Regions from separate parts of the Frondihabitans sp. PAMC 28766 genome, predicted to be linked through region 2. Evidence: predicted binding sites of a transcription regulator. Region 2 holds the regulator's gene; each other region holds the start of a gene.

Region 1 (2,244 bases), 1.5 Mb from region 2:
CGACGGTCGCCGAAGCCGGGGGCCTTGACGGCGACCGACTTGAAGATGCCGCGGATCTTGTTGACTACGAGAGTGGCCAGGGCCTCTCCGTCGACGTCCTCGGCGATGATGAGCAGCTGCTTGCCCGACTGGATGACCTTGTCGACGATCGGCAGCAGGTCTTTGATGTTCGAGATCTTCGAGTTGACGATCAGGATGTAGGCGTCTTCGAAGACGGCTTCCTGGCGCTCGGGGTCGGTGACGAAGTACTGCGACAGGTAGCCCTTGTCGAAGCGCATGCCCTCGGTGAGCTCGAGCTCGGTGCCGAAGGTGTTCGACTCCTCGACGGTGACGACACCCTCTTTGCCGACCTTGTCGATGGCCTCGGCGATGAGCGCGCCGATCGTGGGGTCCGCAGCCGAGATGGAAGCCGTGGCGGCGATCTCGTCCTTGGTCTCGATCTCCTTGGCGTTCTCGAGCAGCTGCGCGGAGACGGCCGCGACGGCCTTCTCGATGCCGCGCTTCAGGCTGATCGGGTCGGCGCCGGCAGCCACGTTGCGGAGACCCTCGCGAACGAGAGCCTGCGCGAGGACGGTGGCGGTGGTGGTGCCGTCGCCGGCGACGTCGTCGGTCTTCTTGGCGACCTCTTTGACCAGCTCGGCGCCGATCTTCTCGTAGGGGTCGTCCAGCTCGATCTCCTTGGCGATGGACACGCCGTCGTTGGTGATCGTGGGGGCGCCCCACTTCTTTTCGAGGACGACGTTGCGACCGCGCGGGCCGAGCGTGACCTTCACTGCGTCGGCAAGAATGTTCAGGCCGCGCTCGAGGCCGCGTCGGGCCTCTTCGTCAAAAGCAATGATCTTTGCCATGTGGTTTTTCGTCCCTCCCGGACGTAATGAAGCATGAACCTTGGCACTCACTACAGAGGAGTGCCAATTGATTCTGGCACTCACCCCCTGTGAGTGCAAGTGCGTCGGGAGCGCCGCGCGAAGGAAGCCGGACCGACGGAAAAGGCGCCACCCCATCAGCGGGGTGACGCCCTTTCAGAAGGATGCCGAGTCAGGCGAGGCAAACAGCCTCGGCCTGCGGGCCCTTGTTGCCGGTGCCGACTTCGAAGACGACTGCCTGGCCCTCCTCGAGGACCTTGTAGCCGCTCATGTCGATGGCTGAGTAGTGAACGAAGACATCCTGCCCGCCCCCCTCGACGGTGATGAAACCGTAGCCCTTTTCGGCGTTGAACCACTTGACGCTTCCGTTTGCCATTTCGTACTCCCTAGCTGTGAACGCTCGCCACCAGCCCATGTGCTCGGACGACGACTGGTTCCAGATAGTAATGAAGAACGACCCCGAAATCCCTCCCTCGGCGGTAAAAAATCGACTCGGAGAGCCTGGATCAGCCGCTTTTAACACGGCCGTAACCTGACGCGCGGTTTGACGTTACTTGGAGACGTAATCGCTGCCCAGCACGACGGTGATCGTCGAGCTCGGGAAGGCGGTGCTCTGCTGCACCTGCGAGATGCCGAGGGTCTTGGCGATGCCGAGGGCGATCGACTCGTTGTCGGCCGCCGACGAGTCGTAGTAGACGACGGACGTCGGCACCTCGGTCGTCGCGTTGCCCTCGTTGCCGACGACCCAGCCGCCGTTCTTCAGGGCGCCGCCGGCGTTGGCCGCGAGGCCTGCCGTCTTCGTCGAGTTCAGGACCGTGATGGTGGTCACCGCCGAGTTGATCTGGGACGGGTCGAGAAGGGGCGTCGGCGTCGGGGCGACCGTGGGCGTCGTCGAGGTCGATGCGCCGGGCGACGGGGTGCCCGACGAGCTGCCGGGCGTCGCCGAGATGCTCGGCGCGGTCGTCGAGGTGTCGTGGAACTGGTTGTTGCTGTCGGTGATCTTGAGCACGGCCACGCCGATGCCGACCAGGACGAGGCAGGCCAGCGCCGCCCAGGCGAAGACGATCCAGCCGCCGTGCCGCTTGACGCCCGAACGGTGCGCACCGACGCGCAGGGGCGATTCAGGGACGCCGTCGAACCGGTCGGGCGGGAACTTGGCCATGGATGTGGTGGTCTTCCGTCGTGGGCTTCGGGTCAGCGCCCGAAGCTGCGGGCACTGCGCGCCTCGGCTCGGGTGTCGCGAAGGCGCAGGAGCCTCCCGACGAGCATGGGCGCGTACGCCAGTGCACCGGGTTTTTCTATGAGCCAACCGAGCAATTGCTGATATCTCGGCCCGGTCAGGCCGAATTCCGTGCGAATCGCTGCCTCCTTGCGGGAG
Region 2 (2,244 bases):
TCGACCTCGAGGCGCAAAAGGGCGTCCTGGCCACGTTCGCGTCGCGACCGGGGCCCCTGACGCTGCTGTTGGCCGCCGCCGAAGAACGCGTCGAAGATGTCGCCGAAGCCGGCTGCGCCGCCGCCCCCGCCCCCTCCGCCGAATCCTGGCATCGGGCCGCGGTCGTACTGCTGGCGCTGCTGCGGGTCGCTGAGTACGTCGTACGCGTGAGTGACCTCTTTGAAGCGCTCGGAAGCGCTCGGGCTCGGGTTCACGTCTGGGTGGAGCTCGCGCGCGAGCTTCCGGTACGCCTTCTTGATCTCCTCCGGTGTCGCGTTGCGGTCGACTCCGAGGACGTCGTAGTGATCTGCCACTTGTCTCCGTTTTGCTGCTTGATTTCGTGTCGTCTCGGATCCTGTCGTGTCGAAGGATCCAGGTCTGTGGGCGGGCTGTGCGCCCAGGGAATCAGTGGTCGCCGAGAAGCCCGCTCAGGTAGCGGGCCACCGCGCGGACGGCCGCCATGTTGGTCGAGTAGTCCATGCGTGTCGGCCCCAGCACGCCGAGGCGGGCCATTTCGGCGCCTGCCGTGTAGCCGCTCGCGAGCACCGAGGTCTGGGCGAGGCCGAACGAGGCGTTCTCGCGGCCGATGCTGGCGACGACGTCGACCGCGTCGGAGCGCATCTCGCTGAAGAGGCGCAGCAGGGTGACCTGCTCTTCGATGGCCTCGAGCACGGGGAAGAGGTTGCCGCTGAAGTCGTCTTCGGTGAGCACCAGGTTGGCGGCGCCGGCCATGACCAGCTTCTCGGGGCGGCCCGCCGCGACCTCCTCGACCAGAGCGCGGGTCACCTGGCGGACGAGAGCCGCGCGGTCGGGATGGAACAGATCGGGCAGCGTCGTCAGCAGGGTCGCCGCTTCGGCTAATCGCTTGCCGCCGACGAGGGCGTTGACCTTGGCCCGCAGCTCGCCGAGGAAGGCCTCGTCGATGCCGGGGCGGACATCGAGCGTGCGCTGCTCGACGTGGCCGGCGTCGGTGATCAGCACTGTCATCACGCGCGTCTCGCTGAGGCGGACGAACTCGACGTGACGGACGGACGCGTGCGAGAACGTTGGGTATTGCACCAGGGCGACCTGGTTGGTCAACTGCGAGAGCAGCCGCACCGTGCGCGAGAGCACTTCGTCGAGGTCGGAGGAGTTGCCGAGGAAGGTCTCGATGGCCGTGCGCTGCGCTGCCGTCAGCGGGCGGAGGTCGGCGAGCTGGTTGACGAAGAGACGGTAGCCCTTGTCGGTCGGCACCCGGCCCGACGACGTGTGCGGGGCGGCGATCAGCTCTTCTTCTTCGAGGAGGGCCATGTCGTTGCGGATCGTGGCGGCGGAGACACCGAACTGGTGGCGGTCGACGATCGACTTCGAGCCGACCGGTTCGCGCGACTCGACGTAGTCGTGCACGATGACGCGGAGAACTTCGAGACCCCGTTCGCTGACCACCTGCACCTCCTGCTGGCACTCCATTAGCAAGACTGCCAATGGTACTCCACGCCCGCTGTTCGACCGTGTCGCGACCTCGGCGCACCTAGGCTCATCGCATGACCGGTGACTACAACCCGCAGCCACTCCGCCCTGATCAAGAGCGCCTCTGGGCCACGCTGACCCACGTCGGCGGTATCTTCTTCGGCTTCCTCGCGCCTCTCGTCGGCTACTTCGTGCTGCGCGACCGCGGCCCGTTCATCAAAGAGCACACGCGCGTCGCCCTGAACTTCCAGCTCACCATGCTGATCGGGCACTTCCTCGGTGTGGTGCTGCTGGCGGTGCCCTTCCTCGGTAACTTCGTCACGTTCGCCGTCTTCGTCATCACGATCATCTTCTCGATCGTCGCCGCCCTTGCCGCCCGCCGTGGCCAGTACTACCGCTACCCGCTCTCGATCGAGTTCGTCAAGAACTGATCCCCGTTCCGTTTTACCTATGGCTGAGCGTTTGCCGCACAGAAACTTCTGCGTGGCAGGGCCGCACCTATAGGTAGAACGGCCCCCCGTTTTACCTATGGGTGAGCGATTGGCGCATAGAAGTTTTTGTGCGGCAGGGCCGCACCTATAGGTGAAACGGGACGGGGTCAGTCGCCGAGGAGGCGACGCACCACGGCGTCGGCCAGGAGGCGCCCGCGCAGGGTGAGGCGCAGCGCCCCGGCCAGCGCCTGGCGCCCGTCGATCAGATCGTCGGCGATGAGGCCGGCCACAGCTGCCCGGCCGGTCGCGTCGAGCGACGCGACCG
Region 3 (2,244 bases), 1.7 Mb from region 2:
CGGCGACACGAGTCAAGATGAGGGTCGCCTCGTTCGACCCCGACAGCTGCAGGCGCTTACGGAAGGCCGCCGGGTCGACGTCGACACCGCGCTTCTTGATCTCGACGCGGCCGATCCCGCGCTTCTTGAGCTCCTGCCTCAGGCGCTTCTCGTCGAGCGGGAAGGTCTCGAGCACCCTGAAGCACTGCGCGAACGGCGTCGACTCCACGAGCGGCGAGGTCAGGTAGGCGATGTCGCGGCTGATCATCGTGGCGTCGAGCTGCCGCGCGAGGTCGCCGATGAGGCGTGCGCGGATGACCCCGCCGTCGGGCTCGTAGACGTACTCCTGCAGGTCGCCGACCTCGGCGTCCTCGGTGTCGCCCGCGGCGGTCAGCTCGGCGGCCCCGTGGGCGCCGAGCACGAGTGCGGCGCGCCGGATGCCCGGTCGGGCCAGCGGCCCGAACCACACGCCGACCTCGACCACCGAGCGGTCGACCGAGATCCATTGACATTCGGCGTCGCCCGGCAGCAGGTCGCGGTCGATGCCGGGGCCGAGCTTCACCCCGGTGGGCAGGCGCTCGGCGAGCCCGAACGCGATGTCGAGAGACGGCGACCAGCTCGCAGGATCCTGCAGCCGCGTCGTCGAGGAGTGCCCGCTCGTGCGCCGGGCCGGGTCGAGGAAGACGCCGTCGACGCCGGAGAGATCCGCGTCTTCGGCCGAGCCGAGTCGTACCTCTGCGGCCTCCCACGGGGCGAGGTTGTACGTGGCGACCGCGGCGGTGACCTCGTCGCGGTCGATGGCGACCACCCCGAGCTCGAGGGCGGCGAAGGCCATCGCGTCTCCGCCGATGCCACAGCCGAGGTCGGCGACGGTCTGGAGGCCGGCGCGGCGGAATCGCCCGGCGTGCGTCGAGGCGACGGGGAGGCGCGTGGCCTGCTCGAGGCCCGCCTCGGTGAAGAGCATGCGGTCGGCGAAGTCGCCGAACTTGGCGTGGCCCTTGGCGCGCAGGCGGGCCTGCGTCAACACTGCCGCCACGAGAGCGGGGGAGTGGCCCTGCTTGCGGAGGCCGCTGACCTGCGCGAGCACATCTGATCCTGCCTCGAAGGGCGGCAGGGAGTCGAGCAGCCGCAGGCCCTCGGGGGTGAGGAGTTCGCGGAGCTCGGAGGTTTCCATACTGCGAGCTTACGGACCGGGACATTTGGAGAATGCCTCCGGACGAGGCCATTGGACTTGGCACTCGGATTGACCGAGTGCCAGCGGAGCCCTAAGCTTCTTCTGGCACTCACCTACGTGAAGTGCTAACCACGGATCTCCCGGGCTCATGAGAAACGCATGAGTCCATGGAAATCCGTAGTCCACGGATTACAGTTCCGCTGTCGCAGCTCGTTGAGAAAGAAGAGGTCACCCGTGTCGGTCAACATCAAGCCGCTCGAAGATCGCATCGTCATCCGTCAGGTCGAGGCCGAGCAGACCACTGCCTCGGGCCTCGTGATCCCCGACACCGCCAAAGAGAAGCCCCAGGAGGGCGAAGTCGTCGCCGTAGGCCCCGGCCGCATCGACGACAACGGCAACCGCGTCCCCCTCGACGTCGCCACGGGCGACAAGGTCATCTACTCGAAGTACGGCGGAACCGAGGTGAAGTACGGCGGAGAAGACCTGCTCGTGCTCTCGGCTCGCGACGTTCTGGCGGTCATCGTCAAGTAGCACCGCTTCAGCCGAAGGGCCCCTCTCGTCACGAGAGGGGCCCTTCGTCGTGCCGATGGCGACCACGGGGCGGGTCAGCGCCAGAATCACCCGCGTGTCCTCTCTTTTGCCGACAGTCGATGCCGTGAGAACGCTGACCGCGTGCCACGATGGTGTCGATGTCATCGCTCCCCGACGCGAGGCCGACGCCACCCCCGCGTAGTCGCCTCACCGACGCGCTGTTCGCCGTGGGCCGACCGCTGCTCTACGTCTCGTTCGCGCTCTACCAGCTCGAGGTGCGCCGCAACCTCTACCCGCGCGACGCCCCGGTGCTGCGTGTCGCGGGCGTCGACCCGCTGCGCCTGCTCTTCGTGGGCGACGTCGCCGCCTCGGGGCACGGCGTCCTGAGCCACGGGCTGACGGTCGCCACGCGGACGGCCGAGCACATCGCGAGCGAGTCGAATCGGGGTGCCGTCTGGTCGATCGTCGCCGAGCCCGACCTCACGCTGCGGAAGCTCGCCTCGCGCCGCTCCTTCGACGCCGAGGGGGTCGAGGTCGCCTTCCTCCTGCTCGGCATCCCC

Evidence for each region. Region 2 encodes HrcA, which represses chaperone genes, less so after heat shock. Its sites were predicted from a motif close to TTNGCACTCGNNNNNNNCGAGTGCNAA; they were not measured.
Region 1: the regulator HrcA is predicted to act here: its motif matches at 889-915, upstream of groL (chaperonin GroEL).
Region 3: the regulator HrcA is predicted to act here: its motif matches at 1,211-1,237, upstream of groES (co-chaperone GroES).

The regions. Positions count from the first base shown of each region.
Region 1 is NZ_CP014513.1:1,436,338-1,438,581, reverse strand. Features, by position in the region: gene groL (chaperonin GroEL) at 1-848, opposite strand, end outside; gene AX769_RS07055 (cold-shock protein) at 1,039-1,242, opposite strand; gene AX769_RS07050 (LytR C-terminal domain-containing protein) at 1,417-2,028, opposite strand; gene AX769_RS07045 (DUF3263 domain-containing protein) at 2,061-2,244, opposite strand, start outside.
Region 2 is NZ_CP014513.1:2,971,270-2,973,513, forward strand. Features, by position in the region: gene dnaJ (molecular chaperone DnaJ) at 1-353, opposite strand, end outside; gene hrcA (heat-inducible transcriptional repressor HrcA) at 445-1,464, opposite strand; gene AX769_RS14210 (DUF4870 domain-containing protein) at 1,563-1,919, shown strand; gene hemW (radical SAM family heme chaperone HemW) at 2,087-2,244, opposite strand, start outside.
Region 3 is NZ_CP014513.1:1,275,100-1,277,343, forward strand. Features, by position in the region: gene AX769_RS06285 (class I SAM-dependent methyltransferase) at 1-1,153, opposite strand, end outside; gene groES (co-chaperone GroES) at 1,388-1,684, shown strand; gene AX769_RS06295 (hypothetical protein) at 1,843-2,244, shown strand, end outside.